Regions from separate parts of the Streptomyces botrytidirepellens genome, predicted to be linked through region 1. Evidence: riboswitches for the same ligand, from Rfam matches in the RefSeq annotation. Region 1 holds a riboswitch; the other holds the start of a gene.
What was found. A riboswitch is a leader RNA that binds a small molecule or an ion and turns the genes downstream of it on or off. The one in region 1 is predicted to bind S-adenosylmethionine.
Positions count from the first base shown of each region.

Region 2: linked by a shared signal. The riboswitch ahead of thrC (threonine synthase) and the one ahead of EEJ42_RS16540 (aminotransferase class V-fold PLP-dependent enzyme) in region 1 are both predicted to bind S-adenosylmethionine.

Region 1 covers NZ_RIBZ01000221.1:144-14,277, forward strand. The annotation lists gene trpD (anthranilate phosphoribosyltransferase) at 1-1,076, shown strand, start outside; SAM riboswitch class IV at 1,245-1,362, shown strand; gene EEJ42_RS16540 (aminotransferase class V-fold PLP-dependent enzyme) at 1,525-2,886, shown strand; gene EEJ42_RS16545 (Lrp/AsnC family transcriptional regulator) at 2,887-3,168, opposite strand; gene EEJ42_RS16550 (rhomboid family intramembrane serine protease) at 3,165-3,875, opposite strand; gene EEJ42_RS16555 (hypothetical protein) at 4,018-4,263, shown strand; gene EEJ42_RS16560 (NYN domain-containing protein) at 4,283-5,644, shown strand; gene EEJ42_RS16565 (C40 family peptidase) at 5,907-6,932, shown strand; gene EEJ42_RS16570 (C40 family peptidase) at 7,114-8,202, shown strand; partial or broken gene EEJ42_RS16575 (RNA-guided endonuclease InsQ/TnpB family protein) at 8,199-9,333, opposite strand; gene EEJ42_RS16580 (hypothetical protein) at 9,593-10,867, shown strand; gene EEJ42_RS16590 (glycosyltransferase family 4 protein) at 11,204-12,346, shown strand; gene EEJ42_RS16595 (AMP-dependent synthetase/ligase) at 12,400-14,134, opposite strand, start outside.
Region 2 covers NZ_RIBZ01000261.1:890-15,023, forward strand. The annotation lists gene EEJ42_RS20500 (extracellular solute-binding protein) at 1-1,267, shown strand, start outside; gene EEJ42_RS20505 (DUF3263 domain-containing protein) at 1,264-1,497, shown strand; gene otsB (trehalose-phosphatase) at 1,556-2,395, shown strand; gene EEJ42_RS20515 (alpha,alpha-trehalose-phosphate synthase (UDP-forming)) at 2,693-4,156, opposite strand; gene EEJ42_RS20520 (glucosyl-3-phosphoglycerate synthase) at 4,227-5,174, opposite strand; SAM riboswitch class I at 5,350-5,491, shown strand; gene thrC (threonine synthase) at 5,509-6,795, shown strand; gene EEJ42_RS20530 (MoaD/ThiS family protein) at 6,792-7,070, shown strand; gene EEJ42_RS20535 (cold-shock protein) at 7,501-7,707, shown strand; gene groL (chaperonin GroEL) at 8,017-9,642, shown strand; gene murQ (N-acetylmuramic acid 6-phosphate etherase) at 9,757-10,728, opposite strand; gene EEJ42_RS20550 (MurR/RpiR family transcriptional regulator) at 10,807-11,739, opposite strand; gene EEJ42_RS20555 (hypothetical protein) at 11,855-12,211, shown strand; gene EEJ42_RS20560 (DUF4031 domain-containing protein) at 12,211-12,480, shown strand; gene EEJ42_RS20565 (Cmx/CmrA family chloramphenicol efflux MFS transporter) at 12,505-13,740, opposite strand; gene EEJ42_RS20570 (XRE family transcriptional regulator) at 13,937-14,134, opposite strand, start outside.

The sequences.
Region 1 (14,134 bases):
ACGTTGTGACCCCAGCCGGAGGCGACAGCACCGCGACGGCCCGCACCTGGCCGGACGTGCTCAGCTCCCTCCTCGACGGCCGGGACCTCGGCGCCGACGACACCGCCTGGGCCATGGACCGCATCATGCGCGGCGAGGCCACCGACGCACAGATCGCCGGGTTCGCGGTCGCGCTGCGGGCCAAGGGCGAGACTGTCGCCGAGCTGTCCGGCCTCGTCCGCGCGATGTACGGGCACGCCAAGACGATCGAGGTGCCCGGGCCGACCGTCGACATCGTCGGCACGGGTGGCGACCGCGCCAAGACTGTCAACATCTCGACGATGTCCGCCCTCGTGGCGGCCGGGGCGGGCGCGCGCGTGGTCAAGCACGGCAACCGCGCCTCGTCCTCCGCGAGCGGCGCCTCCGACGTCCTGGAGAAGCTCGGCGTCAACCTGGATCTGAGCCCGGCGCGGGTGGCCGAGATCGCCGAGGAAGCGGGCATCACCATGTGCTTCGCGGTCAAGTTCCACCCGTCGCTGCGGCACGTCGCGGCGGCCCGCCGCGAGCTGGGCATCGCCACCCCGTTCAACTTCCTCGGCCCGCTCACCAACCCGGCCCGGGTCCGCTGCCAGGTCACGGGCGTCGCCGACGCCCGAATGGCGCCGATCATGGCCGGGGTGCTGGCCGAGCGCGGCTCCTCGGCGCTGGTCTTCCGGGGCGACGACGGCCTGGACGAGCTGACCGTCACCGCGACCTCCCAGGTGTGGGTGGTGCGGGACGGCACGGTCCGCCGGGAGACGTTCGACCCGCGCGACATCGGCTTCGACCTGGCCCCGGTGGAGGCGCTGCGAGGCGCCGACGCCTCCCACAACGCGGACGTGGCCCGCCGCCTGCTGGCGGGCGAGACGGGCCCGGTCCGCGACGCGGTCCTCCTGAACTCGGCCGCCGCGCTGGCGACCCTCGACTGGGACGCCGAGCCGGTGGGCACCCCGCTCCCGGCCCGCATCGCCGCGGGCGTCACCCGAGCCGCCGCCTCGATCGACTCGGGCGCGGCGAGGGAGTCCCTGGAACGCTGGGTCCGGGCGAGCAACGCGTAGCGGCGGGCGCCCCGCCCCAGCCCCTCCGGGCGTACAACCCAGCCCCTCCGGCGTTTGAGGAGCGAGGTCCGGGGCGGAGCCCCGGTTTCGGGAAGGGGCGGGGTGGGGGATCGTCCAGCATGCGGACGCGCGGTGGCCACCGCGCAGCGGCGTGGCATAATCCCCCCAGGTCACGAGCGACAGCGACTTCGGCCCCGGCCCGCTGTCCGGCAACCCTCCGTCCGTGGCGGGGTGCCCCGGGTGATGACCAGGCCGCCCGCAGCGAGGCGTGCGGCAAGCGCGGACCCCTCGCACTAGGGGTCCTGGTGGTCGAGGGAGTTCTTCCGTGACGCAGCGAATGCGCTAGGGCCGCAGCGCCCCGTTTTCCCCCTGCTCCGCGCGGAGCCCACCGTGCACCGTGCGTTGAGCGAGTTTCCGCATGCTCGCAACCCCATCGGGAGAATTCGCCATGTCCGTGTGCCCTTCTGCTGTCGAGACCTCCGCCCCGCTCGCCGTCCTCGGCAGTGACGTCACCGTGCCCCTGGTCACCGGCGGTGAGGTGACCTACGCAGCCCTCGACTACGCGGCCAGCGCGCCCGCCCTGCGGCGGGTGTGGGACGACGTCGCCGCCTACGCCCCGTACTACGGCAGCGTCCACCGCGGCGCGGGGTACCTGTCGCAGCTGTCGACGGACCTCTTCGAGACGAGCCGCAAGGACGTGGCGGCGTTTCTGGGGTGCCGGGAGGACGACCAGGTGGTCTTCACCCGCTCGACCACCGACTCGCTCAACCTGCTGGCCGCCGCGCTGCCCACCGGCACGGAGGTGTTCGTGTTCGAGACCGAGCACCACGCCTCGCTGCTGCCGTGGGAGCAGCGGGAGGACACCCGGGTGACCTACCTGAGCGCGCCGCGCTCGTCGCGGGAGGCCGTGGAGACGCTGGAGAAGGCGCTGGCGGGGCGGGACGGAGGCCCGGCGCTGGTGTGCGTGACGGGTGCGTCGAACGTGACGGGCGAGCTGTGGCCGGTGCGGGAGCTGGCCGCGGCGGCGCACGCGCGGGGCGCCCGTATCGTGCTGGACGCCGCGCAGCTGGCCCCGCACCACCCGGTGGACATCGCGGAGGCGGACGTGGACTGGGTGGCGTTCTCGGGGCACAAGCTGTACGCGCCGTTCGGGGCGGGCGTCCTGGCGGGCCGGGCCGACTGGCTGCGCGAGGCGCGGCCGTATCTGGCGGGCGGCGGCGCGAGCCGCAAGGTCGCGCGGCGGGACGACGGCGGGGTGGACGTCGAGTGGCACACCACCGCGGCGCGGCACGAGGCCGGTTCGCCGAACGTGATCGGCGTGTACGCGATCGCCTCGGCGTGCAGGGCGCTGTCCGAGGCCGGGTTCGACGGCCTGGTGGCGCGGGAGCGGCAGCTGATCGCGACCGTGCGGGAGGGGCTGGCGGAGGTGCCCGAGGTGCGGCTGCTGTCGCTGTTCGGCGACGACGCGCCGCGCGTGGGGGTGCTGTCGTTCGTGGTGGAGGGCTGGAACAGCTCGCACTTCGCGGCGGCGCTGTCCGCGGAGTACGGCATCGGCGTACGGGACGGGCTGTTCTGCGCGCATCCGCTGGTGCGGACCCTGCTGGGCAGCGAGCCCGGCGACCAGGGGGAGTGCGGCGCGCCCGAGGCCGCCCCGGGGGAGCGCTCCCTGAACGCGATCCGCGTCAGCTTCGGCGCGGGCACCCCGGACGAGCATGTGGAGCGCTTCGTCCGGGCGGTGAAGGAGCTGGTCCGGGACGGCGCGAAGTGGGACTACCGCACGGAGGACGGCCGCTGCGTCCCCGCCCGCTAGTCAGCTGTCGAGACCGATGGCGAACGCGGCTTCCAGGTCGTGCTGGGAGTAGGTGCGGAACGCGATGTGGGTCTCGGTGGAGGCCACGCCGGGGACCTTGGAGATCTGGCCCGGGATGATGTCCGCGAGGTCGTCGTGCTGGGCCACCCGCACCATGGCGATCAGATCGTGCGCCCCGGTGACCGAGTAGACCTCGCTCACGCCCTCGATCGCGGCGATCTTCTCGGCGATCTCCGGGATCCGGTCCACGCTGGTCTTGATGAGCACGATCGAAGTGATCACGGCTGGCTTTCTCCCTCGCTGGACCTGGCTGCGCCGCCCACTCTATCCGGCCGCCCGAAGCGGGCCCACGCGTAGAGAAAACCCAGGGTGAAGCCCACGAGATGGGCGAGGTAGGCCACTCCGGGGCGGGCGTCGGCCTGGCGGGCGGCGAGCCACTGGAGGGTGACCCAGAAGATCAGTACGGCCCAGGCGGGGAAGCGCAGCGGGAGGAAGAACAGGAACGGGAACAGGCTCGTCACCCGGGCGCGCGGAAAGAGCCATAAAAAGGCGCCGAGAACGCCGGAAATGGCGCCGGAGGCGCCGACCAGCGTCTGCGGGGAGGAGGCGTGGGCGGCGGCGTAGCCGAGCAGCGCGAGATAGCCGGTGACGAGGTAGAAGAGGGCGAAGTGCATACGCCCCATGCGCTCCTCGGTCATCGCCCCGAAGACGTAGAGGAACAGCATGTTGCCGAGGAGATGCAGCCAGTTGCCGTGGACGAAGAGCGCGGTCAGCGGGGTCAGCGGCTCGGCGGGGGTGCCGCTCCACAGGGCGCTGGGGACGACTCCCCAGCGCTCGAAGTACGAGGTCTGGGCCTGGAGGAGGTCTCCGCCGGAGCCGTAGCGGGGGTCGAGCCCGGAGGCCGGTCCGAGGACGAAGATCAGGCAGCAGGTGACGATGAGGGTGTACGTCATCACGGGACGGCCGGACTCCGCCGACTTCTCGATCATGGGCAGATCATCGCGTACCCGGCACAACCTGCACAGAGCGCCTCGCCGCCGCCCGGGGGCGGGGTACGGGCCCGACAACGCCCGGGGCTCAGGCCGTAGGGTTACAGGACGCCGATGAGCCGAGTAGCGAGGACCCGACACCATGGCCGTTCCCACGCCGACAGCCGAGACCCGCTGGCGCTGCACGCTGTGCGGCAACCTCACCCGTTTCGATGTGACCCGTTCGACGAAGGCCGTCGAGTTCATCCACCTGGACCTGGCGGGGGAGCCTCGGGTCGAGGAGCGCGATGTGGTCAGTGAGACCATTGAGTCAGTGCGTTGTCGCTGGTGCAACGCGGTCGACCAGATCGAGCTGGTGGACCGTCCGAGTGCGAATACGAGCGCCTGAGACACGGAGCGAGGAGAAGGTGGTGGACCGGACGGGCGGCCGCGAGGCGGCCGGTGACGCCGAGGGCGTCACCGAGGCGCTGGACCGCCCCCTGCCGGAAGGGGTGCGGCGGCGCGTGGTGGCGCTGGTCGCGGATGCGTTCGGTGGTCTGACGGTCACCGAACTGCCACCCCAGCTGCGGCAGTACGCCCGTTTCACCCCGAACCGGCGCGCGAAGTTCGCGGGCAACGCGATGGCCGCCGCGGTGGAGAGCGACCCCGTCTTCCGGCAGCGGATCGGACAGCGGCTGCGCGAGACCCAGACGGAGCTGACCGAGGCCATCGAGGGCGGTTCGCCGCCCGCGGCCGCGGATCCGGTGGACGTCGCGGCGGTGGCGTACGTACTGCGCCCCGCGGGCTGGGTGAAGCTCGTCGAGGCGGCGGGCGAGGAGGCCCAGCGGGCGTCGGCCGAGCGGGCGGGCGAGGAGGCCGAGCGCGAGCTCCAGCGGCTGCGCGACGAACTGGCCGCCGCCCGGGCCGCGGCGCGCAAGGAATCCGACCGGGTCCGCGCCGAGCTGGACGCGGCCCGCAAGGAGACGGACGCGGTGCAGCGCAAGCTGCGCAGCGCGCAGAGCGATGTGAAGCGCGGGGCGGCGGCGCTGCGCAAGGTCGAGGGCGAGCTGGAGACCGTGCGGTCGGAGGCCGCGACGCGGCAGGCGGCCGCCGACGGTGAGGCGCGGCGGCTGCGGGCCCGGCTGGCGGAGGCGGAGTCCGCGCTGGAGGCGAGCCGGCGGGCGGTGCGCGAGGGCCGCAGCGTGGAGGACATGCGGCTGCGGCTGCTGCTGGACACGGTGCTGGACGCGGCCCAGGGGCTGCGCCGCGAACTGGCGCTGCCGCCCGCGTCGATGCACCCGGGGGACACGGTGGACGCGGTCGAGCCGGGCAAGATGACGCCGAAGGACATAGCGACCAGGGCGCTGTCGGAGATGGATCCGGCGCTGCTGGACCAGTTGCTGGCCCTGCCGCAGGCACATCTGGTGGTGGACGGCTACAACGTCACCAAGACCGGCTATCCGACGATGCCGTTGGAGAAGCAGCGGCTGCGGCTGCTGGGCGGGCTCGCGGTGCTCGCGGCGCAGACGGGCGCGGAGATGACGTGTGTCTTCGACGGGGCGGAGCTGGCCGCTCCGGTGCTGCTGGCGCCGCCGCGCGGCGTCCGGGTGCTGTTCAGCAAGCCCGGGGTGACGGCGGACGAGCTGATCCGGCAGCTGGTACGGGCCGAGCCGCCGGGCCGTCCGGTGGTCGTGGTGTCGACCGACCGCGAGGTCGCGGACGGGGTCGCACGCGCCGGAGCGCGCCCCGTGGCATCGGCGCTGTTGCTGAAGCGCCTTGCGCGCACCTGACGGCCGATAACCATCAGCACAGCGTCAATTGGCCGTCACTGCCCGTGCGATGTTTGTAAAAGATGCGTCCCTGGCCGATTTTTTTGTCGTCGGGATTTGAACGGATCACGGCAGGGTCACTAATGTCGGCTCGAACCTTCGCTCGGTTGATCACCCATCCGGGGTGACAGCGGGGGTACCGCCGAGTCCGCGGCGTATCCGCGGAGCCGGGGGCGCGTTTCAACCCCTGGTAGGCGGCCGGAGGAAGAAGGAGCTCGCCTTCGTGGCGTCCCACCGTCGACCCAAGCAGCCGAGCCGCACTCGGGTATCCGTACTCACGGCGACCGCCGCAGCCGCCGTCGCGCTCACGTCCCAGGCCGCCCAGGCCGCTCCGAAGCAGGACAAGAAGGACGTCAAGGAGCAGGTCGACAAGCTCTACGAAGAGGCGGAGGCGGCGACCGAGAAGTACAACGGCGCCAAGGAGAAGCAGGAGAAGCTGGAGAGCCAGGTCGGCGACCTCCAGGACAACGTGGCGCGCGGCCAGCAGGACCTGAACAAGCTGCGCGACGGACTGGGTTCGATGGCCACCGCCCAGTACCGCACCGGCGGTATCGACCCCTCCGTACAGCTGATCCTCTCCTCCGACCCGGATACCTACCTCGACAAGGCGTCCACCCTCGACCAGGTGAGCGGCAAGCAGGCCGAGGCCCTGCGGAAGATCGCCGACAAGCAGCGCACGCTCAAGCAGCAGCGCGAGGAGGCGTCCACCAAGCTCCAGGACCTGGCGGACACCCGGAAGGCCCTGGGCGAGAAGAAGAAGCAGATCCAGGGCAAGCTCACCAAGGCCCGCAACCTCCTCAACACGCTCACCGAGCAGGAGCGCGCGAAGATGGCGGAGGAGGAGCGGGAGCGCGCCAGCCGCGCCAGCAGCCGCGCCGACCTGGGCAGTGAGGTGCCCGACTCGCAGCGTGCCGCCGCCGCGCTGGCCGCCGCCAAGACCAAGATCGGCTCGCCGTACGTCTGGGGCGCCACCGGACCGTCCTCCTTCGACTGCTCCGGCCTCACCGGCTGGGCGTACCAGCAGGCCGGGGTCCAGCTGCCGCGCATCTCCCAGGACCAGGCCAACGCCGGTACGCAGATCGGCCGCGGCGAGCTCAAGCCCGGCGACCTGGTGCTGTTCTACGGCGACCTGCACCACATAGGCCTGTACGCGGGCAACGGGCAGGTGCTGCACGCCCCCAAGCCCGGTGCCGGTGTGCGCTTCGAGTCGATGGACAACATGCCGTTCCAGTTCGGCGTGCGGGTCTGACGACGACGTCCGTTCGGGCGAATCAGGACAACTCCCCACGACTCCCGCCCCGTCGGTGACCTGCGGTCTCCGGCGGGGCGTCAGTTTGTGTGCCCGCGATCGGCTTTGGACCCCGGGTGGTGGTGCCGCTACTGTCTGCGCGCAGTTCCTCACCGACTCCGCGGAAGGGAGTGCGGCTCCCATGGCGTCCTCTCGCCGCGTCTCGAAGCCCCGGCCCGTCCGGGCCACCGTCGTCTGGACCGCCGCATCGGCGGCCGCCGCCACGGGCGCCGTGCTGGCCGCCCCGGCCGGGGCCGAACCCCACGACACCCCGGCGGACCGCCCCGCGGACCGCACCGCCGCCGACCGGATCGACCGGCTCTACGAGCAGGCGGAGCGGGCCACCGAGCGCTACAACGCGGCCGGCACCCGCGCCCACCGGCTGCGCCGCGAGACGGACCGCCTCCGGGACCGCGCGGCCCGCGCCCAGGAGCGGGTCAACCGGATGCGGGTGGCGCTCGGCGCGATCGCGGGCGGGCAGTACCGTACCGGCGGCTTCGACCCGGGCCTCGCCCTCCTCCTCTCCTCCGACCCGGCCCACTACCTCGACCGGGCCGTCATGCTGGACCGCATCACCAGCCGCCAGGCCGGTCAGTTGCGGGTCCTGGCCCGCGCCCAGCGCACCCTGCGGCAGCAGCGCGCGGAGGCCGCGGACCGGCTGCTGAAGCTGGAGCGCAGCCGCCTGGCGGTCGCCCGCCACAAGCGCGAGGTGCAGCGCAAGCTGGCCACCGCGCGACGGCTGCTGGGCGCGCTGCGGCCGGGGGAGTGGGAGGCGTACGCACGCGCCTCGCGCGCCGGGGACGGGCACGGGGCGCACGCCGTGCCGGGCGCGACCCCCGGTGGCTCCTACGCAACACCTGCTCTGCCGCCGTCCTCGCCGCGCGCCGCCGCGGCGTTCGGCGCGGCGCGGGCCGCGGTCGGCCTGCCGTACGCCTGGGGGCAGGCCGGGCCCACCGCCTTCGACTGCTCCGGGCTGACCCAATGGGCCTACCGCCGGGCCGGGGTGGCGATCCCGCGCACCTCCCAGGCCCAGGCGCACACCGGGCAGTCCGTGCCGCTGTCCCAGGCCCGCCCCGGCGACCTGGTCGTCTACCGCTCCGACGCCGGGCACGTCGCCATGTACGCCGGGGGCGGCCGGGTGATCCACGCGCCCCACCCCGGCGCGGCGGTCCGCTACGACCCCGTCGGCATGATGCCGATCTTTTCCATCACCCGCGTGTCAACGGCCTAGGACTGAAGTCCCGGGATTGCACAACGGGCGCCACTGGCTGTGGTGCTGGGTTTGCGTCCTGTCCCAGGCTCCGGTTCGGGGAGTGGGGCTGGGGCGGTTGACTGCGCCCCGCGTCGTCACAATGCCCACGCTCTCGCGCGGATGTTGCGGGAGCTGTTCCGGTCTGCGTGATCAACGAACCCGCAGTTCCGGCACACGAACCAGGCCTGGGAGATCCGGTTCGCTTTGTCGATGTGGCCGCATTCGGCGCAGGTGCGGGAGGCGTACGCCGGATCGACGTGCACCACCGGCACCCCTGCCCTGCGGGCCCTGTACGCGATGAACTGACCCAGCTGTGCGAAGGACCAGCTGGAGTGGGTGGCCCGTTGGGGCTTGCGAAGCCGTACCCGCTCACGGATGCCCGTCAGGTCTTCCAGAGCGATCCCGCGACCGGTGCGTTCTGCCTCGGCCACCACATGTTTCGCGATCTTGTGGTTGATGTCCCTGGCCCGCCGGGCCTCCTTGCGCTGCCGCTTCTTCAAGCGGCGTTTGGCGGATGGGGTGTTCTTCTTCTGTAGTTTGGTGCGGAGCGTGCGCTCCCGGGCGCGGATGCGGCACTTCGCAGGTGGCGTTGAGGAACCACATGCCGTTCCGGCATACGAGGTCGGACTCGCCCTTCCGGTGGAGCGCCAGGGTGGCCAGTTGTTCCGGCGCGGCGGTGAATGCCACGTCCTTCACCCGCCCGGCAGTGGTCCAGATCGAGATGCGGCGCTGGTCGATCTGCCAGGACAGCATCCGGTCGTCGTAAGGCTGCGCGCCCTGCGGGCGGAAGGCGATCGGCTTCTCCACCGCCCTTCGGTACCGCTTCGAGCCCGGCCTGCCCAGGTTCCCGGCTTTCAGGCCTGCCTGCAGCGTCGCGTAGGCGTCGCAGGTCTTCTTGATGACGTGCTGGGCGGCCTGCGCCCCCAGCCCCCAGCGGGCCTTGATCTGACGGTAGGTGTGCTCGCGCAGCGCGAAATTACTCGTCACATTCTTCTCGAACGCCACGCCGCTGGCCCAGGTCGCCGCTTCGTTGCAGGCGCGCAGGGTCGCCTCCAGCGCCGCCGCCTGCACGGGCGTCGGCAACAGCCTGACCTGCACCACCAGCTTCACGATCAGCAAACTACACAGACGTACGACTGCCCGCCGTATGTTCACCACTCATCACTCGACCGAGTGAACCCGCTACCGCGGGGACGCGGCACCGGCTCCGCCGCACACGACACCCGGCCGCTTCGCGACCGAGCACGCACAGCGGTATCGCAGCGCTCCGCGCCGCGACCACGAGGATGCAGTTCCTCCCAGGACCGAAGCCCTGGGGTTCCTCGCAAGAATCTGCTGAAGCACGGCGGCGGCTCGTACGATCTATGGCGTGACGGGTCGGTGGAGATCGGGGCGATGGCGGACGGCACTCTGTCTGCCGGTGGTGTGGGCGCTGCCGCTGGCCGCGCTCACCGGGTGCGGCACGACCGTTCCGCCCGACGACCCCGCGGGGCGCGACGGGCGCGCCGTACAGCGCATGCTCGACCAGCGGGCCGCGGCGGTACGCGGCAGGGACGCGGGCGCCTTCCTCGCCACCGTCGACCGCGGCTCGGCCCGTTACCGGGCCGAGCAGCGGCAGGTGTTCCGCCGCCTGTCCGCCGTACCGCTGCGCTCCTGGACGTACCGGCTGGTGCACACCGGCGGCTTCCGGCCCGCCGTCGGCAGCGGCCGCCGCCTCGCCGCGCAGGTCGAACTCCGCTACCGGCTCGCCGGATACGACACCGCCCCCGTCGTCGCCCCGCAGTACCTGACGCTCGCGCAGCGCGACGGCCGGTGGTTCGTCGCCGACGACGACGGCCGGGTCGACGGCAAACGCGGCGTCGACCAGCTGTGGGACCAGGGCCGGGTCGACGTCGTCCGCGGCAAGCACAGCCTCGTCCTCGGCGTCGGCCAGAACCGAAGGCTGCTGCGCGGTGTCGCCGCCACCGCCGACCGGGCCGTGCCCGCCCTCGACCGGGTCTGGCCCGGCTCCTGGGCCGGGCGCGTCGTCGTCGAGGTGCCCGCCTCGCTGGACCGGATGGCCGCCCTGCTGGGCGCCTCGGCGAGCGGCTACCGGGGCATCGCGGCCGTCACCACGGGCGAGGTCGGCGGCGCGAGCGACTCCTCACCGGCCGACCGCGTGATCGTCAACCCCGATGCGTACCGGGCGCTCGGTGACTTCGGCCGCCAGGTCGTGGTCACCCATGAGACGGCCCACGTCGCCACCCGTGCCGCCACCACCGCCGCCACCCCGCTGTGGCTCTCCGAGGGCTTCGCCGACTGGACCGGCTACCGCACCCCCGGGCGCACCCCGCGCCAAGTCGCCCCCGAACTTTCCGAGTCGGTCGCTTCCGGCCGTCTCCCGAAGGCCCTCCCGCCCGACGAGGCCTTCCGCTTCGGCAGCCGCCCCGACCGGCTCTCCGAGGCGTACGAACAGGGCTGGCTGGCCTGCCGCATGATCGCCGACCGCTGGGGCACGGGGAAGTTGGTCGCCCTGTACCGAGCGGTGGGCGCGGCTCCGCGGCGCGAGGGCGCGGTGGAGGCGGGCCTGCGCGATGTGCTGGACGTCAGCCTGACGGACTTCACGGCGGAGTGGCGCAAGTACGTGGCGGGCGTCCTGGGCTAGCCCCCACCCCGCCCCTCCCCGAAACCGGGGCTCCGCCCCGGACCCCGTACCGGGGCCGGCCCCCGGGGCTGGTGCGGCTCCGCCGGGTGGCGCCTGGGGTTTCGTCGCCGGGTGCGGGCCGGTGGCCGGGGTGTGCCCACCCGTTCCTCCCCCAGCTACCGCTGGGAGGTGCCCCCTCCGCGGAACGATTGCCCACAACCAGTTCAGCCCCGCCGGGCGTACACTCCAGCCCCTCCGGCGTTTGAGGAGCGGGGTCCGGGGCGGAGCCCCGGGTCGGGTAGGGGCGGGGTGGGGGACAAGGCACCGCGCCGCACCCACCCGGTACTGTCGGCCACGATGGACAAGACCCTGCTCGTGACGAACGACTTCCCGCCCCGCCCCGGCGGCATCCAGGCGTTCCTGCACAACATCGCCCTCCGCCTCGACCCGGAGCGCCTCGTCGTCTACGCCTCCACCTGGAAGCACGGCGAGGAGGGCAAACAGGCCACCGCCCGGTTCGACGCCGAGCAGCCGTTCCCCGTCATCCGCGACCGTACGACGATGCTGCTGCCCACGCCCCGCGTCACCCGCCGCGCCACCGAACTGCTGCGCGAGCACGGATGCGGCTCGGTGTGGTTCGGGGCCGCGGCCCCGCTGGGGCTGATGGCCCCGGCACTGCGCAAGGCGGGGGCCGAGCGGGCGGTGGCGACCACGCACGGGCACGAGGCGGCCTGGGCCCAGCTCCCTGCCTCCCGCGCGCTGCTGCGCCGGATCGGCGAGCGTACGGACACGATCACCTACCTCGGCGAGTACACCCGCTCCCGCATCGCGGAGGCCCTCACCCCCGAGGCCGCCGCCCGCATGGTGCAACTGCCGCCGGGCGTGGACGAGAAGACGTTCCACCCCGGCTCGGGCGGGGACGAGATCCGGGCCCGGCTGGGGCTCGCGGAGCGGCCGGTCGTGGTGTGCGTATCGCGGCTGGTGCCGCGCAAGGGGCAGGACACGCTGATCGAGGCGATGCCCCACATCCTGAAGCGGGTGCCGGCCGCGGTGCTGCTGATCGTGGGCGGCGGGCCGTACGAGAAGGATCTGCGGCGGCTCGCGGAGACGACGGGCGTGGCCGAATCCGTACGCTTCACCGGCCCGGTGCCGTGGGAGGAGCTGCCCGCCCACTACGGCGCGGGCGACGTGTTCGCCATGCCGTGCCGTACGCGGCGGGGCGGGCTGGACGTCGAGGGCCTGGGCATCGTCTACCTGGAGGCGTCCGCGACCGGGCTCCCGGTGGTCGCCGGGGACTCCGGCGGCGCGCCGGACGCGGTGCTGGAGGGCGAGACCGGGTGGGTGGTGCCGGGCGGCTCCGCGGAGCAGAGCGCGGAGCGGATCGTGGCCCTGCTGGAGGACGAGGCGCTGCGCCGCCGGATGGGCGAGCGGGGCCGCGCCTGGGTCGAGGAGCGCTGGCGCTGGGACCTGCTGGCGGACCGGCTGCGTTCGCTGCTGTAACGACAACGGGCCCGGGGAAGCCCGGGCCCGGTCCAAGACAAGCAGCGCGGCGCTCAGCCCCCGTACAGCGCCTCGATCTCCGTCGCGAAGTCCTTCGCCACCACGTTCCGCTTGAGCTTCAGCGACGGCGTCACGTGCCCCGAGTCCTCGGTGAACTGCTGCGTCAGCACCCGGAACTTCCGCACCGACTCCGCCTTCGAGACCGCCGCGTTGCCGTCGTCCACGGCCGTCTGGAGTTCGGCCAGCAGATCGGCGTCCTCGCGCAGGTCGGCTGCCGTCGCACCGTCCGGTTTGCCGTGTTCGGCGGCCCAGCGGGGCAGGAACTCCTCGTCCAGGGTGATCAGCGCGCCCACGAACGGGCGGCCGTCGCCGACGACCATGCACTCGGCGACCAGGGCGTGCGCCCGGATGCGGTCCTCGATCACCGCGGGGGCGACGTTCTTGCCGCCCGCGGTGATGATGATCTCCTTCTTGCGGCCGGTGATGGTGAGGTAGCCGTCCTCGTCGAGGGTGCCGACGTCCCCGGTGTGGAACCAGCCGTCGGCCAGCGCCTCCGCCGTCGCCGCCTCGTTGTTCCAGTACTCCGTGAACAGGTGGTCCCCGTGCAGCATCACCTCGCCGTCGTCGGCGATACGGACCACCGTGCCCGGCATCGGCTGGCCGACCGAGCCGATCTTCTGCCGGTCCCACGGGTTGAACGTGGTGGCCGCGCAGGACTCGGTCAGGCCGTACCCCTCCAGCACCGTGAAGCCGATGCCCCGGTAGAAGTGGCCGAGCCGCTCGCCCAGCGGGGCGCCGCCGGAGATGGCGTGGGTGGCGCGGCCGCCGAGGGCGGCGCGCAGCTTGCTGAAGACCAGCCGGTCGAAGACGCGGTGCTTGAGCCGGAGTCCGAAGGACGGCCCGGACTCGGTGTCCAGCGCCTTGCTGTAGGCGATGGCGGCGTCGACGGCCTTGTCGAAGATCTTTCCCTTGCCCTCGGCCTGGGCCTTGGCCCGCGCCGAGTTGTAGACCTTCTCGAAGACGCGCGGCACGCCCAGCACCAAGGTCGGCCGGAAGGCGGCGAGTTCATCCGTGAGCGTCTTGATGTCCGAAACGTGGCCGAGTTTGATCGGCGCCAGGACCGCGCAAATCTCCACCAATCGCCCGAAGACGTGCGCCTCCGGGAGGAACAGCAGCACGGAGGAGTCACCGGTGGAGAAGATGGGTTTGAGCCGCGCCACCGCGTTGCCGCATTCGGCGAAGAAGCTGCGGTGCGACAGGACACAGCCCTTGGGGCGGCCGGTGGTGCCCGAGGTGTAGACGATGGTGGCGGGGGAGTCCGCATTGGCGAGCGAGGAGCGCTCGTCCACCGTCTCGTCCTTGACGTCCGAACCCAGCGTCCGCAGCGTCCCGATCGCGTCGTCCTCGATCTGCCAGACGTGCTTCAGCGCGGGCAGGGTGTCCCGCACGGATTCCACTGCCGCCTCGTGCACGCCGGTCTCGACGAGGACCGCGACCGCGCCCGAGTCGCTGAGGATCCACTGCACCTGCTCCGGCGAACTCGTCTCGTACACCGGCACGGTGATGGCGCCCGCGCTCCAGATGGCGAAGTCCAGCAGCGTCCACTCGTAGCGGGTTCGCGACATCAGGCCGACCCGGTCGCCCGCCGACACCCCGGCCGCGATCAGGCCCTTGGCGGCGGCGCGCACCTCGGCCAGGAAGTCCGCCGCGGTGACGTCCTCCCACCGGCCGGCGACCTTGCGGCCGACCACCGCGACATCCGGGTGCTGCGCCGCGTTGCGTTGGATG
Region 2 (14,134 bases), on a different contig from region 1:
GTTCTTGAGTCTGACGACGGCTGGGGCCGCGACGGCGGTGGCGATGCCCGCGCTGTCCGCGTGCGGAAGCGACAGCTCCGGATCGGACGGGAACGTCCTGAAGGTGGTCGCGGCGGACTACGGCGACAGCGCCGAGAACACCTCCCAGAAGTACTGGGACAAGCTGGCCCGTGCCTTCGAGGCCAAGCACGGCGGCATCACGGTCGACGTCAAGGTCTACAGCTGGACCGAGGTCGACAAGAAGGTCGCCGACATGGTCAAGGGCGGCGACAGCCCGGACATCGCGCAGATCGGCGCGTACGCCGACTACGCCGCCGCGGGCAAGCTCTACCGCGCCGACCAGATGCTCTCCATCCCCACCCAGGCCTCGTTCATCACCTCCATCGCCCAGGCGGGCGAGGTCAGCCGGGTGCTGTACGGGCTGCCCTTCGTCTCCAGCGCCCGGCTGCTCTTCTACAACAAGAAGCTGTTCGACGAGGCGGGCATATCCTCCGCCCCCGAGAGCTGGGCGGACCTGAAGGACGCCGCGCAAGCGCTCAAGTCGGCCGGGGTGAAGATCCCCTACGGGCTGCCGCTCGGCCCCGAGGAGTCGCAGGCCGAGGCCATGATCTGGATGCTCAGCGGCGGAGGCGGCTACACCGACTCCAACGGCAGCTACACCATCGACTCCACCGCCAACATCGAGACCTTCGAGTGGCTGCGGGACGAGCTGGTCGGCGCGGACCTCACCGGCCCGCGCTCCCCGGCCCGCACCAACCGCCAGGACGTCTTCAACGCCTTCACCCGCGGCGAGGTCGGCATGCTCAACGGCCACCCCACCCTGATGCAGCAGGCCTCCGGCCACGACATCGAATACGCCACCGCCCCGCTGCCCGGCCGCAAGGGCAAGTCCACCTCCACGATGGGCGTCGCCGACTGGCTCATGGCCTTCAAGGCGAACGGCAGGCGGAAGCAGATCGGGGACTTCCTCGACTTCGTCTACCAGGAGAAGAACGTGCTGGACTTCGCCGACCAGTACGACCTGCTGCCGGTCACCACGGCCGTCTCCGCGACGATGCGCCACGAGCAGGAGCACAAGAAGCTGTGGCGCTTCCTCGACCAGATGGACCGCGCCCAGTTCTACCCGGCCGACAAGACCTCCTGGGCGAGCATCAGCCAGATGATCAAGGAGAAGATCGGCTCGACCGTGACCAAGGGCGGTGACCCCGCGAGCGTCCTCGGCGAGATCCAGCGGGCCGCGGACGCCATGGAGACGTCCAACTCGTGACCACCGAAGGACTCTCCGAACAGGACCTGGCCGTGCTCGCCGTCGAGCGCGACGGCTGGCCGGGCCCGGGCGCCAAGGAGCGGGCCATACGGGAGCGGCTCGGCATCACCCCGACCCGCTACTACCAGCTGCTCAACGCCCTGCTGGACGACCCCCGCGCGCTGGAGCACGACCCGGTGACGATCAACCGGCTGCGCCGTCTGCGCGACGAGCGCCGCGAACGCCGCTGAGGTTTTTGGCTTCGTCCCGGTACGGGTGCCGGTGGGCGGGGCCGGGTAGGGTCGCCGCATGGGCAGCCACCCCCTTCCCGTACCCGCCACCGCCGCCGGGCGTCAGGGCCTCGCCGCCCTCCTGGAACGGCCCGACCGGGCCGTCCTCGGGGTCGACTTCGACGGAACCCTCGCCGACATCGTCCCCGACCCCGACCAGGCCCGCGCCCACCCCGGCGCCGTCCCGGCCCTCTCCGCGCTGGGCCCCCGTCTGCACTCCTTCGCGGTGATCACCGGCCGCCCGGCCGAAGTCGCCGTGCGCTACGGCGGCTTCGCGGACAGCGCGGCCCCGGCCAACCTCGTCGTCCTCGGCCTCTACGGCGCCGAGCGCTGGGACGCGTCCAGCCAGGCCGTCCTGACCCCCGAACCCCACCCGGGCATCGCCGCCGTCCGCTCCGAACTGCCGGGCGTCCTCGAGGCGAACGGCGCCTGGCACGGCACCTGGACCGAGGACAAGGGCCGCGCCGTCGCGGTCCACACCCGCCGCACCGAGAACCCGCAGGCCGCCTTCGACCAGCTCCGCGCCCCGCTCCAGGCACTGGCCGAGCGCCACGGCCTGATCGTCGAACCGGGCCGCCTGGTCCTGGAGCTGCGCCCACCGGGCATGGACAAGGGCGTCGCCCTGCTGGAGTACGTCCGCGAGACCTCCGCGGGCGCGGTCCTCTACGCGGGCGACGACCTCGGCGACCTGGCCGCGTTCGCCGCCGTGGAGCGGCTGCGGAAGGAAGGCGTACCGGGACTGCTGGTGTGCAGCGGCAGCACGGAGGTGACGGCCCTGGCGGAGCGCGCCGACCTGGTGGTCGACGGCCCGGCGGGTGTTGTGGCCCTGCTGGAAGCGCTGGCGGCTGCGCTGCGCTGAGAGTCCCCCACCCCGCCCCTTCCCGAACCCAGGGGCAGGCCCCCTGGACCCCCGGCCCGCCGGTCGACGGGGTGACGCCGCCTGGCGCCGGTGTGGGCCCGCTGCGAGCGGAGAACCCAGGGGCAGAGCCCCTGAACTCCCGGCCCGCCGGTCCGCGGCGAGGCGCGGCCCCGGCGGAGCCCCGCGCCCGCAGCGGTCCAGGGCGTAGCCCGGCCGAACGGGGTCCGGGGCGGTGCCCCGGGAGGGGGCGGGGTCCGGGGCGGAGCCCCGGTTTCGGGAAGGGGCGGGGTGGGGGATTTAGCCCTCTTGCAGGGCTCGTAGCTGGGTCAGGAACCAGTCGCGGGGCGGGAGGGCCGTGGCTGCCGCGGCCAGGCGCTTCGTGCGGTCCGCCCGCTCGGCGTCCGGGGTGCGGAGGGCCTCGTCCAGCGCGCGGGCCGTGCCCTCGACGTCGTACGGGTTCACCGTCACCGCGTCCGCGCCCAGCTCCTCGTACGCCCCCGCCTCCCGCGACAGCACCAGCACGCAGCCGCGCTCGGAGACGACCGGAACCTCCTTGGCGACCAGGTTCATCCCGTCCCGGATCGGGTTGACGAGGGCCACGTCGGCCAGCCGGTAGGCGGCCAGGGAGCGCGCGAAGTCGTCCTTCACGTGGAGCGCGACCGGCTGCCAGCCCTCCGTCCCGTACTCCGCGTTGATCTCCTCGGCGAGCACCCGCACCCGCTCGGTGTAGTCGCGGTAGACGGTCAGGTCCTGGCGCGACGGATAGGCGAAGGCGACGTGGACCACGCGCTCGCGCCACTCGGGGTGGGTCTCCAGGAGGCGGCGGTAGGCCAGCAGCCCGCGCACGATGTTCTTGGACAGCTCGGTGCGATCCACCCGGACGATCGTTTTCCGGCCCGGCCCGATCTGCTCGCGCAGCGCCGCCAGCCGTTCGTCCACATCGGCCGCCCGCGACCGCTCCCGCAGGAAGTCGGCATCGGCGCCGAGGCCGTGCACCCCGAGCCGGGTCTCGCGGCCCTCGAAGCGGACGGCGGCCGCGGAGCCGTCCGGCCCCCGGACGATCTCCGCGCCGAGCACCGCCGCGCAGCAGTCGGCGAACGCGGCGGCCCAGCGCCCGGTGAGGAAGGCGGCGCGGTCGCCGCCGAGGATGCCGCGGAGCACGCCCGCCGCGACGTCGTCCGGCAGCAGCCGGTAGTAGTCCGGGGGCGCCCACGGCGTGTGGGAGAAGTGGCCGATCCGCAGGTCGGGGCGGCGGGCCCGGAGCAGCCCGGGGACCAGCGCCAGGTGGTAGTCCTGCACCAGCACGACCGCGCCGTCGGCCGCCTCCTGGGCGAGCGCGTCGGCGAAGGCCGCGTTGTACGCCTCGTACGCCTCCCACTGGGCGCGGAACTCCGCGTCGAAGACCGGCTCGAGCGGGGTCTGGTAGAGCAGGTGGTGGACGAACCACAGCACCGAGTTCGCGACGCCGTTGTACGCGGCGGCGAAGACGTCCGGCGCGATGTCCAGCATCCGCACCTGCTGCCCGCCGGTGTGGTCCGCGTCCAGGTGCCCGGCCCCGGCGCGGCGCGCCGCCTCGCGGTCGCCGTCGCCAAGGGCGGCGCACACCCAGACCGCGCCCGCGTCGGGCCCGATCGCGCTCAGCCCGGAGACCAGCCCGCCGCCCCCGCGCTTGGGGGTGAGCGATCCGTCCTCGCCCAGCGCGTACGAGACCGGGCCGCGGTTGGACGCGACGAGGATCGGTGCGCTGCGTTCAACGGCCATGTCGCGAGCCTAGCCATTGGGCACCGCGCGCAAACGTACGTACGGTTTCTTGCCCCCGGAAGAGGCGCCCTCAGGCCGCGCGCCGCTCCGCGTACTCGGGGATCTCGATCATCGGCGGCCGCTCCTCCGTGTCCACCGCCGTCGTCCGCGGCTCGAAGCCGTTCTCGCCGCGCTCGAACTGGGTCAGCCGCGGCCGCACCAGATGGCCGCGGGCCAGCCGCAGCTGCGCGGTGCGGTAGATCGCGGCGGCCATCCGGCCGAGCGCCTTGCCGTCCTGGTGGCGGTGTTTGCGCACGCCGATGTCGACCTGGGCGAGGGCGTCGAGCCCGACCGTGTGCAGCGCGTCGACCAGCAGGCCCAGCTCGACGCCGTACCCGACGGGGAACGGCAGCCGCTCCAGCAGCGAGCGCCGGGCCGCGTACTCGCCGCCCAGCGGCTGGACGAAACCGGCGAGCTGCGGCCAGTGCAGGTTCAGCAGCGGCCGCGCGACCAGCTCGGTGACCCGTCCGCCCTGGCCCGCGGTGTCCCGCAGCGGCCGGTCGTACATGCCCTTGACCAGCTGCACCCCGGGGTCGGTGAGCAGCGGCCCGACGATGCCGGAGACGAAGCGTGCGTCGAATTCGCGCAGGTCGGCGTCGATGAAGCAGACGATGTCGCCGCTGGTCGCCAGCAGCGACCGCCACAGCACCTCGCCCTTGCCGGGCAGCGCGGGCAGCCGGGGCAGCAGCGCGTCGCGGTGCACCACCCTCGCGCCGGCCGCGGCCGCGACCTCGGCGGTGCGGTCCGTGGAGCCGGAGTCCAGCACCACCAGCTCGTCGACGAGCGGCACGGCCTCGGTCATCAGATCGCGGCGGATCGCGGCGGCGATCTCGCCGACGGTCGCCTCCTCGTTCAGCGCGGGCAGCACCACGCTGACGCTCGTCGCCGTGTCGCGCTTCGCGGCCAGCAGGCGGTCCAGCGGACGGTCGTCGGCCGACCAGGAGCGGTGCTCCAGCCAGCGCTCCACCTCATCCAGCACCTGTTTTGTCTCCCTGCTGTGATCGCTCGTCGTGATCGTTGTGATCCATCTCGCGGTTCGGACGGCTAGCTCAACCATCCGGGCCGTCGGTTACAGTCTTGAACAGCGCACATGACCTTCGTATGTCGGGGGCTCGGTGCGGACAAACGCCCCGGGTCCGGCCCGGCGGCCATACCGCTCATCCAGAGGGGCAGAGGGAACGGCCCGTTGAAGCCCCGGCAACCCTCCAGCTGGTCTCGCGTCCTGTAGCGAGGCTCCCAGCTAGGGAAGGTGCCAATTCCGTCTCGTGGCGAAATGCGTCCCGAGGAAGATGAGGAGAAAGGGCCTCGCCTCCATGGCTGTGCAATCTGTCGAAAGCTCAACCACTTCCGCTGCCGCTTTCGGCCCCGCCGTCGCCCTGTCCTGCCGCGAGTGCGGTGAGCGCTTCGACCTCGGCCCGATCTTCGCGTGCGGGTCGTGTTTCGGGCCGCTCGAGGTGGCGTACGAGCTGCCGAGCGGCGATCCCGAGGGACTGCGGAAGCAGATCGAGGCCGGTCCCGACAACATCTGGCGCTATGCGCCGCTGCTGCCCGTCCCCGCCGACGTGGCCGCGCTCCCCAGCCTGAGCCCGGGCTTCACCCAGCTCGTCAAGGCCGACCGGCTCGCCCGCGAGCTGGGTGTCACCGGCGAGCTGCACGTCAAGGACGACTCCGGCAACCCGACCCACTCCTTCAAGGACCGGGTCGTCGCCATCGCCGTCCAGGCGGCCCGCACCTTCGGCTTCACCACCCTGTCCTGCTCCTCCACCGGCAACCTGGCCGGTGCGGTGGGCGCCGCGGCGGCCCGCGCGGGCTTCCGCTCGTGCGTCTTCATCCCGCACGACCTGGAGGCGGGCAAGGTCGTCATGGCCGCCGTCTACGGCGGTGACCTGGTCGGCATCGAGGGCAACTACGACGACGTCAACCGCTTCTGTAGCGAGCTGATCGGCGACCCGGCGGGCGAGGGCTGGGGCTTCGTCAACGTCAACCTGCGGCCGTACTACGGCGAGGGCTCCAAGACCCTGGCGTACGAGATCTGCGAGCAGCTCGGCTGGCGGCTGCCGGACCAGATCGTCGTCCCGATCGCGTCCGGCTCCCAGCTCACCAAGATCGACAAGGGGCTCAAGGAGCTGATCGAGCTCGGTCTGGTCGAGGACAAGCCGTACAAGATCTTCGGCGCCCAGGCCGAGGGCTGCTCCCCGGTCTCCACCGCCTTCAAGGCGGGCCATGACGTGGTGCGCCCGCAGAAGCCGAACACCATCGCCAAGTCGCTGGCCATCGGCAACCCGGCGGACGGCCCGTACGTCCTCGACATCGCGCGCCGCACCGGCGGGGCGGTGGAGGACGTCACCGACGAGCAGGTGGTCGACGCGATCAAGCTGCTCGCCCGCACCGAGGGGATCTTCGCGGAGACCGCGGGCGGCGTGACCGTCGGCGTGACCAAGAAGCTGATCGAGGACGGGCTGCTCGACCCGTCCCTGACGACCGTCGTCCTCAACACCGGCGACGGCCTCAAGACCCTCGACGCGGTGGCCCCCACCACGGGTCCCTCCGCCATCATCCGCCCCACCCTTGACTCGTTCCGAGAGGCTGGCCTCGCATGAGCGTCAACGTCCGAATCCCGACCATCCTGCGTACCTACACCGGCGGCCAGGCCGAGGTCAGCGCCGAGGGCGCGACCCTCGCCGAGGTTCTGGCGGACCTGGAGAAGAACCACGCGGGCATCTCCGCGCGCGTCCTGGACGACACCGGCAAGCTGCGCCGCTTCGTGAACGTCTACGTCAACGACGACGACGTGCGGTTCGCCGAGGGCCTGGCCACGGCCACGCCGGACGGCGCCGGGGTGTCGATCATCCCCGCGGTCGCGGGTGGCTGCTGACGCCCCATCACCCCGCTCACCTCTGGAAATCGCCTCGTCCGGGAGGATCCGGACGGGGCGATTCCGTGTGTGGAATCGCGATACAGTTGCCCCGCTTCCCCATCGGGCGCGGGCTACCTCATCGGCCCCGGCGCCGGAACCGCATATGAGAACTCGTCAACTTGTGCGCAAAGTGTGTGCGCGATTTGTCGGGTTGGTACCCTATGTCCGGTCGGGTTTGCCCGAACTTCACAGGACTTCTCCACTTTTTACCGATCGGCCGTGCCCAGAATTCTCGTCCAATTGACCTGTTGCAGAGGGCGTTGGGACGGATACATTCAGCGGCGGTCGACGCGTTCCGGCGCACACCCCCCTCGACTCGGGGGGTGAGGTCTGACCCGGGTCCGCGGAGTGCGGTCCTGCGCAAGGGCCAGCAATAGGGGAGTTAGGAATGGCTCAGGGCACCGTCAAGTGGTTCAACGCGGAGAAGGGGTACGGCTTCATCGCGGTCGACGGTGGTGCGGACGTGTTCGTCCACTACAGTGCGATCCAGATGGACGGTTACCGCACCCTCGAGGAAGGCCAGCGGGTCGAGTTCGAGATCTCGCAGGGCCAGAAGGGCCCGCAGGCGGACATGGTCCGCGTGGCCGTAGGCTGACGCGCCGAACGCGACGCAGCTGACTGAAGTAGCCGGAGGGCCCGTACCCCGCGAGGGGGGGCGGGCCCTCTGGCATGTCCGCGGGGGCTCTCGCCCGCCTCTCTTGACGCCCGTCGGGCGCTTGCACTCTCATGGGGCGAGTGCTAATTATTGCGTTAGCACTCTGAAGGTGAGAGTGACAGAAGGATCGGGTCGGTGAGGCTCGCCGGTGCCGCGCGGGGCAAGGAACCGCACGGCAGGCAGGCCGTCCGTCGCGGGCGCCAGGCGCGGTCCGGAGCAATCCACCCCGTCTTGGGAGGACCACTTCACATGGCCAAGATCATCGCGTTCGACGAGGAGGCGCGGCGCGGCCTCGAGCGCGGGATGAACCAGCTCGCCGACGCCGTCAAGGTCACCCTCGGCCCCAAGGGCCGTAACGTCGTCCTCGAGAAGAAGTGGGGCGCCCCCACGATCACCAACGATGGTGTGTCCATCGCCAAGGAGATCGAACTCGAGGACGCGTACGAGAAGATCGGCGCCGAGCTGGTCAAGGAGGTCGCGAAGAAGACGGACGACGTCGCCGGTGACGGCACGACGACCGCGACCGTCCTCGCCCAGGCGCTGGTCAAGGAGGGCCTGCGGAACGTTGCCGCGGGCGCCAACCCGATGGCCCTCAAGCGCGGCATCGAGAAGGCCGTCGAGGCCGTCTCCGCCCAGCTGCTCGAGCAGGCCAAGGACGTGGAGACCAAGGAGCAGATCGCCTCCACCGCCTCCATCTCCGCCGCCGACACCCAGATCGGCGAGCTGATCGCCGAGGCCATGGACAAGGTCGGCAAGGAAGGCGTCATCACCGTCGAGGAGTCGCAGACCTTCGGGCTCGAGCTCGAGCTCACCGAGGGCATGCGCTTCGACAAGGGCTACATCTCCCCGTACTTCGCGACGGACATGGAGCGTATGGAGGCGTCGCTCGACGACCCGTACATCCTGATCGTCAACTCGAAGATCACCAGCGTGAAGGACCTCCTCCCGCTGCTCGAGAAGGTCATGCAGTCCGGCAAGCCGCTGCTGATCATCGCCGAGGACATCGAGGGCGAGGCGCTGGCGACCCTGGTCGTCAACAAGATCCGTGGCACCTTCAAGTCCGTCGCCGTCAAGGCCCCGGGCTTCGGTGACCGCCGCAAGGCCATGCTCGGCGACATCGCCATCCTCACCGGTGGCACCGTCATCTCCGAGGAGGTCGGCCTCAAGCTGGAGAACGCGGGCATCGACCTGCTCGGCCGCGCCCGCAAGGTCACGGTCACCAAGGACGAGACCACGATCGTGGACGGCGCCGGCGACACCGACCAGGTGCAGGGCCGCGTCAACCAGATCCGCGCCGAGATCGAGAACTCGGACTCGGACTACGACCGCGAGAAGCTCCAGGAGCGCCTGGCGAAGCTGGCCGGCGGCGTGGCCGTCATCAAGGCCGGTGCCGCGACCGAGGTCGAGCTGAAGGAGCGCAAGCACCGCATCGAGGACGCGGTGCGCAACGCCAAGGCCGCCGTCGAGGAGGGCATCGTCGCCGGTGGTGGCGTGGCCCTGCTCCAGACCGTCTCGGTGTTCGAGAAGCTGGAGCTCGAGGGCGACGAGGCCACCGGTGCCCAGGCCGTGCGCCTGGCCCTGGAGGCCCCGCTGAAGCAGATCGCCGTCAACGCCGGCCTCGAGGGCGGCGTCGTGGTGGAGAAGGTGCGCAACCTGACCCCGGGCCACGGCCTCAACGCCGCGACCGGTGAGTACATCGACCTCATCGCCGAGGGCATCATCGACCCGGCCAAGGTCACGCGCTCCGCGCTCCAGAACGCCGCGTCGATCGCCGCGCTGTTCCTCACCACCGAGGCCGTCATCGCCGACAAGCCCGAGAAGGCCGCTCCGGCGGGCGCCCCGGGCGGCATGCCGGGCGGTGACATGGACTTCTGATCGGCTTCGGCGCCCCGCGCGCCGGTCGGTCACACCGTCCACTGACGACGGCGGGGCGGCACCCTTTCTCCCAGGGGTGCCGCCCCGCCGCCGTGTTTCTGAGCTTTCGGGGTGTTATGCCCCCGCTGCTTCGAGGGCGGCCCGCAGATGGCCGTTCGCCTCGCCGAGCAGCTTCTCGGCGGTGGGCGCGTCCACGCCACCGAGGATCGTGAGGATGGCGTTCTTGGCCTCCCAGTCGGTGGCCGTCAGCGCGCTCTCGATCTGCTCGTCCGTGGCGCCGGTCGCCAGAGAAACGATACGGCGCGTGCGCGCCCGCAGCTTCTCGTTCGAGGCGCGCACATCCACCATCAGATTCCCGAAGGTCTTGCCCAGCCGGATCATGGTGATGGTCGAGAACATGTTGAGCACGAGCTTCTGCGCCGTACCCGCCTTGAGCCGGGTGGAGCCGGTGAGCAGCTCCGGTCCGACGACGACCTCGATGCCGTGGTCGGCGGCCGCAGCGAGCGCCGAGCCCGCGTTGCACGACAGCCCGACGGTGAGCGCCCCCCGGCGGCGGGCGTGCTCGACGGCGCCCACGGCGTACGGGGTGCGGCCGGAGGCCGAGACGCCCACGACCGTGTCCCGCGGGCCGACCCCGATCCGGTCCAGGTCCTCGGCGGCCAGCTCCGCGCTGTCCTCCGCGCCCTCCACGGACGACACCACGGCGGTCTCCCCGCCCGCGATCAGGCCGACCACCCGGTCCGGCCGGGCGTTGAAGGTGGGCGGGCACTCGCTCGCGTCGAGCACCCCGAGCCGCCCGGCGGTGCCCGCGCCCGCGTAGATCAGCCGCCCGCCGTCCGCCATGCGCGCGGCGATGCCGTCGATGGCGGCGGCGATCCGGGGGAGCTGGGCGGCGACGGCGGCGGGGACTCCGGCGTCCTCGGCGTTCATGATGCGGGCGATCTCGACGGTGTCGAGCCGGTCGATCTCGGCGAGTTCGGGGCGGAACGCCTCGGTGGTGAGGGTCTCCAGCTGGGCGCGGAGCTGTTGCTCCTGTTGCTCCTGTTGTTGCTGGTGCTGCTCGTGCTCATCGGCGGCGGAAGTCATGGCGAAGCGGCTCTTCCCTACGTAAGCGTGATGGTGGGGGTGGGGTGGCGGTGCGGGGCGTCGTCGCGCGCCCCGGCCTCAGCGGTGGCGGGGGCGGGGATCGTGCCGGTGCGCGAGGGCCTCGTACGAGGCGGACAGGGCGGGCGCCGCGCTCTCGTACGTGCGCTGCGCCACGCCTATGAACAGGCAGTCCACCACCAGCAGCTGGCTGGTGCGGCTGGACATGGCCGCCGGGCGCAGCTCGCTCTCGCGCGCGGTGGAGGTGGTGAGGACGAGGTCCGCGTACTGTGCGATCTCGCCGTCCGGGCGGCCGGTGATCGCGATGGTGGTCGCCCCGCGCTCGAAGGCGACGCGCAGCGGCTCGATGACGTCCGTCGTCCGCCCCGAATGGGTGATCGCGAGCGCGACGTCGCGGGAGTGCAGCTGGACGGCGTTGGTGATGGCCTGGTGCGGATCCGCGTGCGCGTGGGCGATCAGGCCGATCCGCAGCAGCTTCTGGACCAGGTCCTGGGCGACCAGATTGGACGCGCCGATGCCGTACACATCGATCCGGCGGGCGGCGGCGACCGCGGCGACAGCGGCCTCGACCTGGCCGGGGTCGAGCCCCGCGGCGGTGTCGGCCAGACACTGCTGCTCCTCCTGGGCGAGCTTGGCGATCACGTCGCCGATCGGGTCGTCGACCGCGATGTCGGCGGTGACGGCCGGTGCCCGGCCCGCCGCCTGCTGCGCGGCGAGCGCGGCGAGCGCGAGGCGCAGATCGCGGTATCCGGGGTAGCCGAGCAGCCGGGAGGTGCGGACGACGGTGGCCTCGCTGGTCCCCGTACGCTCGGCGAGCCCGGTGACGGTGAGCGCCGCGCAGCCCGCCGGGTCGCCCGCGACGGCCTCGGCGACGCGCTGCATCGAGCGGGTCATGGAGGGGCCCAGGGTGCGAACCTTCGCCGCGAGGGCGGAGGGGGCGGGCACGGCGGGATCGGTGAGGGGAGTGAAAGTTTCCTTCAACTTGCTACTCACATCTGAAAACTATTTCCGGCCACGAGGTCCGTCAAGACCGCGCGCGGAGGCGGTTCCCATGGGCTTCCCCTGTGCTGGAAGGCGGCCCGACGAAGCAAAGGTGACAATGGGACCCATGAAGCTCGAACATGCACTGCACGCGGCACGGGCGCTCGTCCTGGCCGACCTCGCGGCGGGAGACGTCGCCCACGCCGACATCGTCTCGCTCGTCGAGGACGCCATCGCGCACCGCCGCTGGTGGGTCGAGCAATGGCCGGAAGGCGTGGCCTACGTCGCCGGTCTGGTCGCCCAGGACGTCCAGGACTCCCTGCTGGAACGCTACGGCCGGTGGCCCCTGTGCCCGGTGTGCACTACGGGCGGCGACCTCCACGCCCTCGACGTGGAACCCGAACTGGGCCCCGACCCGCACTGGGTCTGCGGCAAGACGGCGGTCGCGGTGGCCCCCGTGGGCTCGCTGGGGACCACGCTCTGATGGCCGTACTGATCGACCCGCCCTCGTGGCCGGGCCACGGCCGCATGTGGTCACACCTGGTGAGCGACGTCTCGTACGACGAACTCCACGCCTTCGCCACCCGCATCGGCGCCCCGCGCCGCGGCTTCGACCGCGACCACTACGACGTCCCGAGCGACCTCTACGCACGGGCGGTGCGCGCGGGGGCGGAGGAGGTCGGCAGCAAGGAGCTGCTGCGGCGGCTCACGGCGGCGGGCCTGCGCCGCCGTAAGTCGGTGGCGCGGGGCTGAGGGCTCACCGGAACCGGACCCGACTCAGCGAGAAGCCCCCGAGGTCGCCTCGCGCGCGGGCGTTGTGGCCTGGCCGGTGTGACCGGTGGCGATCACCCGCGACGCCCCCTCCGCACGATGCAGCCGCGCCGCGAGCGCCGTCGTCACGATGCCCGCACCGGCCAGGGCGGCGCCCGTCCAGGCCACCGCCGGGTAGCCCCAGCCCGCGTCGATGACCAGGCCGCCGAGCCAGGGGCCCACCGTGTTGCCGATGTTGAACGCGGACGTCGTGGTCGCGCCCGCGAGCGTCGGGGCGGCGTTCGCGACGTTGAACATGCGGGCGTTGAGCGCGGGCGCGGTGAAGAAGGCCGTGAAGCCGAGCAGCAGCGCCAGGCCGACGGCCGCTACGGGGCTGTGCGCGGTCAGCGCCAGGACGCTCAGCACCACCGTCGAGGCGGTGATGCCGCCGTACATCGTGCCGAACAGGTGCGCGTCCGCGATCCGCCCGCCGACCGCCGTACCGATCAGCGCGCCGACCCCGAACAGCGCCAGCACCGTCGGCACCCAGCCCTCGTCCAGCCCCGCCACGTCGGTGAGCAGCGGCCCGAGGTACGAGAACAGGCAGAAGACCGCGCCCCCGCTCAGCGCGGTGGTGACCAGCGCGAGCCAGACCTGACGGTCCCGGTAGATGCTCAGTTCGCCCCGCAGCCGCGGCCGGTCGTCCCCGGTCGGCACCTCCGTACGCGGTACGAGCGCGATCACCCCGATCAGCCCGAGCACCGAGAGCCCGGCCACCGCCCAGAAGGCGGCGCGCCATCCCGCGTTCTGCCCCAGGAACGCCCCGGCCGGAACCCCCACGACGTTCGCGACGCTGAGCCCGCCGACCATCACCGCCATGGCCCGCGCCCGCGCGTTCACCGGCACCAACGACACGGCCACCGCCGCCCCCACGGCCCAGAACCCGGCACATGCGAGCGCGCTCACCACCCGCGACGCGAACAACACCCCGTACGACGGCGCCACCGCCCCCGCCACCTGCCCGAGCCCGAACACGGCGAGCAACGCGATCAACGTCGTCCGCCGGGGCAACCGCAACGTGGCCGCCGCCAGCAGCGGCGCCCCGACCACCATCCCGATCGCGAACGCCGATATCAGCAGCCCGGCCGTGGGGATGGTAACTCCCATGTCCCGGGCGACGGGTTGGAGCAGCCCGGAGAGCATGAACTCCGAGGTCCCGAGAGCGAAGACGGACAGGCCAAGTACATAAACGGCGATGGGCATGCCGACGTCAACGCCCCGGTGGGGTTCGCCATTCCTCGCCCGGGGCGTTCCCGATCTCCCGAACGTTCACTCGATGTGATGGCGAGGCGACTGCGGCCTGGCGTGATCACGGAGAGTGATGAAGAATCGAGCTGTGAACCCGCCGAGGGAAGGCGGGTGTTGAGGCATCACGGGGGAGTGATCGCCATGACCGCCGTCATGACAGACGTGGGTGATCTCCCGGGACGGGGACGCCACCGGACCATAGTTCTTCCGCGTGCTCGGCGAAGCGGGAGAACATCCCGCCCTCACCGCGGCGCCGCAGATGCATCAGTGGCGAATCATGGCCGACGAGCTTGGCCAGGTGCGGCGTCACGAGGGCCTGATCGTCGAAGCGGAAGACCGAGAGCGAGAC